DNA from 3 places in the Streptomyces sp. NPDC104381 genome. Region 2 is predicted to be linked to each of the others. Evidence: riboswitches for the same ligand, from Rfam matches in the RefSeq annotation. Region 2 holds a riboswitch; each other region holds the start of a gene.
What was found. A riboswitch is a leader RNA that binds a small molecule or an ion and turns the genes downstream of it on or off. The one in region 2 is predicted to bind cyclic di-AMP.
Positions count from the first base shown of each region.

Region 1: linked by a shared signal. The riboswitch ahead of ACZ607_RS10210 (C40 family peptidase) and the one ahead of ACZ607_RS31040 (LysM peptidoglycan-binding domain-containing protein) in region 2 are both predicted to bind cyclic di-AMP.
Region 3: linked by a shared signal. The riboswitch ahead of ACZ607_RS32175 (M23 family metallopeptidase) and the one ahead of ACZ607_RS31040 (LysM peptidoglycan-binding domain-containing protein) in region 2 are both predicted to bind cyclic di-AMP.

Region 1 covers NZ_JBVJNK010000003.1:143,583-146,847, reverse strand. Annotated here, with positions in the region: gene ACZ607_RS10220 (ABC transporter permease) at 1-87, shown strand, start outside; gene ACZ607_RS10215 (hypothetical protein) at 515-823, shown strand; cyclic di-AMP (ydaO/yuaA leader) riboswitch at 1,182-1,354, shown strand; gene ACZ607_RS10210 (C40 family peptidase) at 1,358-1,828, shown strand; gene ACZ607_RS10205 (LysE family translocator) at 1,847-2,497, opposite strand; gene ACZ607_RS10200 (LysR family transcriptional regulator) at 2,570-3,265, shown strand, end outside.
Region 2 covers NZ_JBVJNK010000010.1:162,451-165,715, reverse strand. Annotated here, with positions in the region: gene eno (phosphopyruvate hydratase) at 1-847, opposite strand, end outside; gene ACZ607_RS31040 (LysM peptidoglycan-binding domain-containing protein) at 1,178-1,870, opposite strand; cyclic di-AMP (ydaO/yuaA leader) riboswitch at 1,871-2,039, opposite strand; gene ACZ607_RS31035 (transglycosylase family protein) at 2,330-3,265, opposite strand, start outside.
Region 3 covers NZ_JBVJNK010000011.1:144,764-148,028, reverse strand. Annotated here, with positions in the region: gene ACZ607_RS32180 (SGNH/GDSL hydrolase family protein) at 1-564, opposite strand, end outside; gene ACZ607_RS32175 (M23 family metallopeptidase) at 741-1,655, opposite strand; cyclic di-AMP (ydaO/yuaA leader) riboswitch at 1,660-1,820, opposite strand; gene ACZ607_RS32170 (tyrosine-protein phosphatase) at 2,236-3,060, shown strand; gene ACZ607_RS32165 (DUF6126 family protein) at 3,132-3,265, opposite strand, start outside.

The DNA of each region.
Region 1 (3,265 bases), on a different contig from region 2:
GTACTGGCCGGCGGCCGCCGGCGCCCGGAGCCGGACGCTCCGTCCCCCTCCTCCGCCGGGCACCCCGAGCCCGCCCTCGCCGGCTGACGGGACACCACCCGGACGAGCCGCGCCCTCGCCGGACTGGCGGGGGCGCGGCTCCCGCCGTGCCACGATCGTGCGCGAACAGGGCCGGCCGCGCCCTCCCGCGCCGCGGTGCGGCTCGGGGCAGGAGCCCCCGGCCGCCGACATGCCCTGCCGGGCACCCGGGTAGTCATTCAGCGACCCGCCCCGAGGAGCCGCTGCGGGGCCTGCCCTCCGATCTCGGCACCCGGGCCCGCGAGTTGACGCGCGAACACCTGTCGCTCACGGCCGTGCCGGCCCACCGCACGGGCGCTCCCCACAAGAGATCAGCGCCGACATCGAACGGGACACCTTCCTCGACGCCCCGGCCGCCCCGGCGTTCGGGCCGGTGGACCACGTCATGGAGAACCGCGCACCGTCCCGGCCGCCGCACCCGCGAGGTGAACGCCCGATGCTCCCACCCCAGTTCCCGCCGCTTCCCGCCCTGACCCGCGCCGAGGCCGAGTTCATCGACCGCTACCTGGAGGCGCTCGACCAGCTCGGCCGCATCAACCCCGCCCGTGGCAGCGACACGTACGGGGCGCTCCGGGCGGCCCAGGCGCTCGCGTCCAAGGCCGCCGCCCTCCGGGACGCGCTGGTGTTGATGCACGAGCGGGGTGAATCGCAGATCCACGCGGACACCTTGGCCAGGGCACTGCGGCTGCTGGACGGCGAGCGTCGCGCCGCACGGGTCGCCGTGCCACCCGCGCCGTCGAGTTGAACGCCTCACCACCGGTCGCGGAACCCGCCTTTCGGCGCCTCTTCTCGACACGCCCGGCGGGCCGATGAGTTTTGCTCGCTCGATCGGCGTAGAAGCTACCCCGCCCGAGGGACAGCCCAACTTGCGCAACGGGCGCGGACGCTGAGCGGAATCCGTTGTTCCGCCGCTGGTACGCGGCTGGTCCGGCCCGGTCGTCACGGCTCCCGGGTGGCCGCGTCCACCCGATCGGATCAGTCGTGACGACTCTCACATATCGCCACTTCAGCGAGGAAATCCGGCAGTGCGTGCGTAAAGATCCCTGGGACGACAAGCCCCCGCCACCGCGGCGGGGCGGTCCGGGCGGACGCCGAGTCCTGCCGCCGTCCGGATGCCTGGTCGACAGAAGTGGATCGGCAGGAGTGGAGGACCCGAGCACAACGGGCCGGCCGGGCAACCGGACGGCCCTCGGGGTGAAGCCGCACCACGCGGCCGGGCAACTTCGCCAGCCCGAACCCGACAGGTCATCCTTCACAGGCGGCTGACGAAGGGTTGCGCATGACTGCGCAGGTTCATGTCCCGTCTCTGTTCGCCCGTGTCGGTACGGCTTCGGTTCTGACATTCGCCGTAGGCACCACCATGATGGCCCCCGGTCTCGTGAACGACGCCGAGGCCGCGACCCATTCGACGAAGGCGCTCAAGATCGCCGCCTCGAAGAAGGGGTCGCCCTACAGATGGGGAGCCACCGGCCCCCATCGGTTCGACTGCTCCGGTCTCACGCTCTACTCGTTCAAGAAGGCCGGCAAGAAACTCCCCCGTACGGCTCAGCAGCAGTACAACAAGACCCGCCATATCTCCAGGTCGCAGCGGAAACGCGGCGACCTGGTCTTTTTCCATGCGGGCAGCAGTGTGTACCACGTCGGCATCTACGCCGGCAGCGGCAAGATCTGGCACTCACCGAAGACAGGCGCCGTGGTCCGGCTGGAGAAGATCTGGTCCGGCAACGTCTGGTACGGGAGGGTCGCCTGACACCCTCCCCCTTCCGGTTCAGCGCAGCAGGGGGCCCGTCACCAGTACGAGCCCCAACGCGGTGAGCGCCGTGCCGCTGCCCCCCTCGATCGCGCGGGAGGCACGCGGCCGGCGCAGCCACCGCCCCAGCCGGGCCACGAGCAGGGCCACCGAGGAGAACCAGACGAGCGCGAGCACGACGACCACCGAGGCCAGCAGCAGGGTCCTGGGAAGCGCCGACCGCCCCTCGGGGACGAACTGGGGCAGCAGGCTGAGGAAGAGCACGGGGGCCTTCGGGTTGAGGGCGTTGGTCAGGAAGCCCTGGCGCAGCGAGCGTCCGAGTCCCGGCAGCGCCCGGCCCGGGTCCTCCTCCTGGGCTTCGGCGCCCGCGCCGGTGGTGGCCGCCCGGCGCCACATCGCGTACAGACCGCTGAGCCCCAGGTAGAGCACGTACGCGCCGCCGAGCAGCTGCACGGTGCGGAACAGGACGGGCATCGTCACGAGGACGGCGGCGAGTCCGGCGGCGGCCAGCGCGGTGTGCACCAGCAGCCCTCCGGCGACCCCCACCGCGGTGGCGAGCCCGGACCGCCGGGATGCGAGGGCGTTGCGTACGACGACCGTGAAGTCGGCGCCGGGGAGGGCCACCATTCCCGCGGCGACGGCGACGAAGGCGAGCAGTTGTGCGTCCATGGGTCCACCTTGGCCGCTCAGGCCCTTTAGCATGTACTTGCAATATTCTGGGTCTGCCGAAAGGAATGCTTAATGTACGACCCGACGCGGCTGGCCGCGCTGGTGGCGGTGTCCGAGGCCGGCTCGATCACGCGCGCGGCGGCGCGGCTGGGTTACACCGCGCCCGCGCTCTCGCAGCAGCTGGCCAAGCTGGAGCGGGAGGCGGGGGCCGCGCTCCTGGTCCGCCATCACCGTGGGGCACGGCTGACGGCGGCGGGTGAGCTGCTGGCGGGGCGGGCCAGACGCGTGCTGGACGAGATGGAGCAGGCGCGGCACGAGCTGGCCGGGCTCGCGGGGCTGTCGGGCGGCCGGCTGCGCGTCGGTACGTTCGTGACGGCCGGGATCCATCTGCTGCCGCCCGTGCTCACGGCCTTCCGGCGCGCCCACCCCGACGTGGAGCTGGCCGTCACGGACTACGAGCCGCCCGCCGGGGTCACCGCGGTGGCGGCGGGTGACGTGGACCTGGCGCTGACCCATGCGTACGAGCCCGCGGCTCCCCAGCCGCTGCCGGCCGGGCTGTCGGCCGAGCCGCTGCTCGTCGAGGAGCTGGTGCTGGTCACCGCGCTCGGGCAGATGCTGTCCGAGGGCGGCGGCCCGCTGCCGGTGGCCGAACTCGCGGGCCGTCCGCTGATCAGCAGCGCCCCCGACCATCCGCCGCGGCGCGGGGTGGAGCGGGCGCTGGCCGAGGCGGGTGCCACCCCGGCGGTGGTGTGCGAGTCGCCCGGCTAC
Region 2 (3,265 bases):
CGATGGAGACCAGCGGGTACGCGGAGACGAGCTCCTCGTAGTACTCGGTCATCTCGGCGGCCGAGCGGGACTTGCCCTCGAACTCGTAGACGCCGTCCTTGTAGAACTCGGACGCGGCGACGTCGAGCGCGAGCGCGATGTCGCGGCCCGGGACGTAACCGGCCTCCTTGACGGCCTCGAGGATGAGGTCGAGGGCGGCGCGGTTGGACTCGAGGTTGGGGGCGAAGCCGCCCTCGTCACCGAGACCGGTGGACAGGCCCTTGGTCTTCAGGACCTTCTTCAGCGTGTGGTAGATCTCCGCGCCCCAGCGAAGGGCCTCGGAGAAGGACTCGGCGCCGATCGGCGCGATCATGAACTCCTGGATGTCCACGTTGGAGTCGGCGTGCGAGCCGCCGTTCAGGATGTTCATCATCGGAACGGGCAGCAGGTGCGCGTTCGGGCCGCCGAGGTAGCGGAAGAGCGGGAGGTCGGACGCCTCGGACGCGGCGTGCGCCACGGCCAGCGAGACACCGAGGATGGCGTTGGCACCGAGGGAGCCCTTGTTCTCGGTGGCGTCCAGGTCGAACATCGCCTGGTCGATGAGGCGCTGCTCGGTGGCGTCGTAGCCGACGAGCTCCGGGCCGATCTGCTCGATCACGGCGAGGACGGCCTTCTCGACGCCCTTGCCCTGGTAACGGTTGGGGTCCCCGTCGCGAAGCTCGATGGCCTCGAACGCACCGGTGGAGGCGCCGGACGGAACAGCAGCACGTCCCGTGCTGCCGTCGTCGAGGCCAACCTCGACCTCGACCGTGGGGTTGCCCCGGGAGTCGAGGATTTCCCTGGCTACGACGACGTCGATGGACGGCACGAGGCATCTCCTTCTGGGATCTGACACTGGTTGTGCAGGGTCACTGTGGCCTTGCGCCACGAGCCTAACCGGCTCGGCACGCTCCGTCGGCCGTCCGCCCGTCCCCTGGGACGAAAAAGGACCCAAGGACCTGCATTCCGGGCAAAGCTCCAGAAATCTACTGGCGAGTAACCACAACTGTTGAACACTCACCTTCACGGCGAGCCCGCGAACGGCCCCCGGCCGGGGCGTCCCCGGGAGGGTCCGGACACGGCCCGGCCCGGCGCGCGGGGGGTCTGCGCGCCGGGCCCGGCCTCCGGGGCAGGAGGAGCGCCCCGGGGGTGTTTCCGACTACTTCAGGTGGAGCTGCTGGCCCGGGAAGATCAGGTCGGCCTCGTCGACGATGTCGTCGTTCAGCTTGAACAGCTTCTCCCAGCCGCCCTTGACCTTCTTCGCCTCGGCGATCTTGCTGAGGGTGTCGCCGGCCTTGACCTTGTACTCGCCGTCGCCCTTCTCGACCTTCTCGCCGGTCGGGGTGGTGACGGTCTTCTCGGGGGCCGTGCGCTTCTCGCTGCGCGTGGTGGGCTGCTCGGCCTTGCGCTCCGGAGCGGCCTGCGGGTCGGTGTCGCCGTTCTTCGACGCGCCGGTGTCGACGCCCGGGTCCACACCGTCGTTCGTCAGCCCGCCGGCCCCGGCGCAGGACCAGGCACCCGGGCCCTGAAGGTCGAGGAGCTTCTCGGCGGCGGCTATCTGCTGGTCCTTGGAGGCCAGGTCGGCGCGGGCGGCGTACTGCGTGCCGCCGGCGGCGGCCCAGCTGGACTGCGAGAACTGCAGACCGCCGTAGTAGCCGTTGCCGGTGTTGATGGACCAGTTGCCACCGGACTCGCACTGGGCGACAGCGTCCCAGGTGTCGACGGAGGCGGCGGAAGCGCCGGTCGCGCCCATCAGCGGCACGGCGACGGCGGCACCGGTGACACCGGCCAGGGTCGCGATGCGGACGGCCTTGGACGGGCGACGGTGCTTGCCCTTGCTGGAAAGCAGCATGGTTCTCCTCACCGACGCCTACGAGGTGAGCTGTCGGGTTCGGGCTGTGAGTGGCCCGGTCGCCCTACTCGCGGACGACTTCACCCCAAGCCGTACACGGCCCGTCTTCCGACGGCCGGGTCCGGCACTTACCTGGGTCCCCCGCTCCTGCCTACGGCGCTTTACGCGTCGGTCCCCTTCGGCCGACGGCAGGATTCGGCGTGACGGTCGAAGGTGCCCGCGGTGCGAGCGGCTCCGACCGTAAACACACGCAACCCCCACATTCAAAGATGGACATAACGGCCAATCAGCCCGTACCGGTTCGACGTGAAGGTTCGTTTTCGCAGGTCGGAGCCAATATGGACGGATCGGACGGACCGACCGCAGGAGTTGAAGCAAAGAGACCCATGTCTCACTTACGCATAAGTGGACATAGGCCTCTGAACTACCCCTGTTTTCGGGGCGTTTTCCCGCTTTTGATCAGTTGGCGGCGGCGGTCTCCGCCGAGTCGCCCTGCGCGTCGGACCCGAGGCCCAGGAGGTCCAGGCTCTGGCCGGGAAGGATCAGGTCGGGGTCGGAGCCCAGCTCGTCCTTGTTGGCCTCGTAGAGCGCCGGCCAGCCGCCGTCGAGGTCCTGCGCGTCGGCGATCGACCAGAGGTTGTCGCCTTCGCGGACGGTGTACGTGCCCTCCGCGCCCTGACGTGCCTCGGACTCACCGCGCGAGGCGTGGCGGCCGGACTCGCGCCCCTCGTCCAGGTCCGCTCCCGCGCTCGTCTCGGGGGCGGGCGTGCCCCGGTGCTTGCCGCCCGTCCCGCCGTCGCCCCGGGAGGCGCCGGACGTCCCGGAGGGCTCGGGGGTCGGGGTGGCGGACGGCGACGCGTCCGTGTCGTCGTCCTGGCCGGCCGTGTCGTCGGCCTCGTCGGACGGAGCCTTCGATCCGGACGAGGGCGTGTCGGACGGCGTCGCGGTGTCCGAGGGCTCGGCGGAAGGGGTCTCGGACGGGGTCGCGGTGTCGGAGGGCTCCGCGGACGGCTCGCCGCCCGGGTCGACGCCCGGCAGCGTGCCGTCCAGGGCGAGCCCGGAGATCACCGCGCAGCTCGGCCATGCCTGCGGTCCCTTGTCGTCCAGGACCTTCTCCGCGACCGCGATCTGCTGCGAGCGGCTGGCCAGGTCGGCCCGGGGGGCGTAGGCCGTGCCGCCGTACGCCGACCACGTGTCCTGCGAGAACTGCAGACCGCCGTAGTAGCCGTTGCCGAGGTCGGCACTCCACATGCCGCCGCTCTCGCATTCGGCGACCCTGTCCCAGGTGGACGCGTCGGCGGCCTGCGCGCCGCCGGCGCCGAGCAGCGGGATGGCGATGGCCGATCCGGTGACGCCTGCGGCGACGACGATGGCGGGTGCCTGGCGAGGGCGGCG
Region 3 (3,265 bases), on a different contig from region 2:
CCGCCGGTCCTGCACGGAGCGCAGGGACCACAGGTCCAGCACCGGGCAGTCGTAGCGGTCGGCGATGGACCGGACGTGCGCGGTGTACATGGCGATCTTGCCGCGCAGATGCTTGAGCACGGGGATGCCACGGGTGTCGAAGCCGGTGGTGACCATGACGGTGCCCACCGCCTGCGTCAGATCGGCGACGGCCCGCTCGAAGCGTTCCGCCACGTCGTCCGGGTCGGAACCGGGACGGAGGATGTCGTTGCCGCCCGCGCAGAAGCTCACCAGATCAGGTGCCAGCTCCTTGGCGCGCGGGACCTGTTCCTCGACTATCTGGTCGAGGAGTCGTCCGCGTACGGCGAGATTGGCGTACCGGAAATTCCCGTGCGTGTCGTCGACGGGGCCGACCACCGCATCGGGGACCGGGAGCTGGTCGGCCAGGAGGACCGCGAACCGGTCGGCCCAGCCGACGAGCGTCCCTCCGGGGCCGGGGTCTCCGACGCCCTCGGTGAAGCTGTCGCCAATCGCTGCGTACGACCCGATGATGCCGCGTGTTCTGTTTCTCGAATCGTCTGCCACAAGTGCTTATCCTGCACCTTCGATTGTGACCTACGCGACCGTAATAAGGGGTTGACGGGTGGTGAGAAAGACCACCCGGTCAGTTTTTGGTAAAGCCGGAATAAGGAGAGGGGCGGTGCGCCGCTGCGCACCGCCCCTCTCCTTCGGCCCGGGGTGACACCCTCGGGCGGTGGGTCTCAGATGGAGACGCCGTGCGATCGCAGGTAGGCGATCGGGTCGACGTCGGAGCCGTAGCTCGGGCCGGTCCGGACCTCGAAGTGGAGGTGCGGGCCGGTGGAGTTGCCGGTGGTGCCGGAGAGGCCGATCTGCTGGCCGCCGGTGACGGTCTGGCCGGCCGAGACCTCGAGCGAGGACAGGTGCGCGTACTGGGAGTACATGCCGTCGCTGTGCTGGATGACGACCTCGTTGCCGTACGAGCCGCTCCAGCCGGCGGAGACCACGGTGCCCGGGCCTATGGAGCGGACGCTGGTGCCGGAGGCCGCCTGGAAGTCGGAGCCGGTGTGGTAGCCGCTGGACCAGCTGGCGCCCGAGGCTCGGTACTGGGTGGTGACGTTGGGGTTCTCGACCGGGGCGGCCCAGCCGGAGCTGTCGCTCTCCGACGCACCGGAGTCGGCGGTCTCGGCGGCCGGGGCGGCCGTCTTCTCGGCGGGGGCAGCCGTCTTCTCGGCCGGGGCGGCCTTCTTCGCCGCCGACGGGGCGGACTTGGAGGGGGTGGCCTCGGCGGAACCGGACGCCTTGGCGCCCAGGGTCAGCTTCATGCCCGGCAGGATCAGGCTCGGGTTCTCGCCGACGACGTCACGGTTGTCCTTGTACAGCTTCTGCCAGCCGCCCTTGACCTTCTTCTCGGCCGCGATCTTGGCGAGGTAGTCGCCGGAGACCACGGAGTAGGTCTTGGGGGTGCTCTTCGCGGCGGAGGCGGGAGCGCTGTGCGCGGCGGCGGACGTGGCGGCCGGCGCGGACTGCTCGGCCGCGTGGGCTCCGGTCGCGCCGATCAGCGGGAGGGCGAGGACGGCGCCGCCGGTCCCTGCGGCAAGGACGCCTCGGGAGATCGGGCCGGTCTTCGTACGACGGTGCTTGCCTTTTGCGGGCATGGGGATATTTCCTCTCCGGCGCCTGCGAGGTGAGCTGTCGGGTTCGGACTGGAGATGCCCGGCCGCGCGGTGCGCGACTTGACCCCTAGCCGTGCCGGATCCCTCCGGCCGGCGGCTTACCTGGTTCCCCCGCTCCTGCCACGCGTGAGTCGGTGCGGATTCCGGGCGGCGGCAGGATTAGGCGTTCCGTCCGGATTGACCGTGACCGTAAGCGAGCCGGGACGCCGTGAACAAGCCGTCGATTCCGAACCGGAATCCACGCTTCAATTCCGGCGCGGAATTCCCGTCACACTCCGTGGATTACCGATCTTGGCTTTCCGCACGGCGTCAGGAATACCCCGCGGGATCTTCACCACGCACCGTCACGGATATGATCCCGCTCACCCGGCTCACACCATCTCCCGTACAAGCGGGGCATGTTCTGCTAAATGCACCAATACGGACATGATGTGAACGTCGACCCTCAGGGGAGGCCGGGGTCACGGCCACCGAGACGGTTGCCTGATGCAGCCATGTCGTATCGTCGCGGGCGTGCCCCCGTCGGCGAGCGGCGCCGACGCCCGACACTCCAGGAGCCCTTGTGACGCAGCTGCCAGAGGTCCCGCCGGTCGGCCCCGAGCCGACGGACGTCGACCTGACCGGTGTCCGCAACTTCCGTGATGTCGGCGGGCTTCCGACCGTCGACGGCGGCACCGTGCGGTACGGGCGCCTCTACCGCAGCGGCCACCTCGCCCATGCCACCGAGTCCGACGCGACCTTCCTCGCGGGGCTCGGGCTGCACACGATCTTCGACTTCCGCAACGCCGCCGACCACAAGCTCGACGGCCTCGACGTGGAGCTGCCCGGCGTCCGGAATGTCAGCATTCCTCTCTCCGACCCGGCGGACGGCGCGGAGTTCTGGCGGCTCGTGCGCGACGGGAACATCCAGCAGCTGCGCTCGATCCTGGCCGACGGCAAGGGGACGGACCGGATGGTCGCCTCGTACCGTTCGATCATCAAGGACCGCACCGCCGAGCACAGCCGCGTGCTGCACGCGCTGGCGGAGGACAGCGTGCCGGCGCTGATGCACTGCGCGGCGGGCAAGGACAGGGCCGGCCTCTCGGTCGCGGTCTCGCTGCTCGCGGTCGGGGTACGGGTGGAGGCCATCGAGGCCGACTACCTCAAGTCGAACGACGCGCACCGCCGCTACAAGGTGCGCCGCAGTGACACCTCGGCGGTGGGAATGTCCGAGGAGGTGATGGAACTGCTCAATCCGCTCTTCGGCGCCCGCGCCGAATACCTCGCCGCGGCATTCGAGACCATCGACGAGATCTGGGGCGGCACGGACCGCTATCTCCGCGAGGGACTGAAGATCAGCGACGAGACCCGCGCGCGGCTGCGTGAGCGCCTCGTCGAGGGCGCCTGACGCAGCAGGCGGCCGCAAGGCGCCTCTCCCTGCGCGACGGGGGCCCGTCGAGGAGGCGTGAGGCCGGACGGTCAGCCTTTGCCGGCCACGGTGAAGAGCAGGAAGAGGAAGCCCGCGACGACGTGACCGGCCACCAGGTAGGCGAAGAGCCGGATCACGACGCCGCGGGGCATCCGCCGCTCCTGCGTGTCCGCACTCCTGGGCT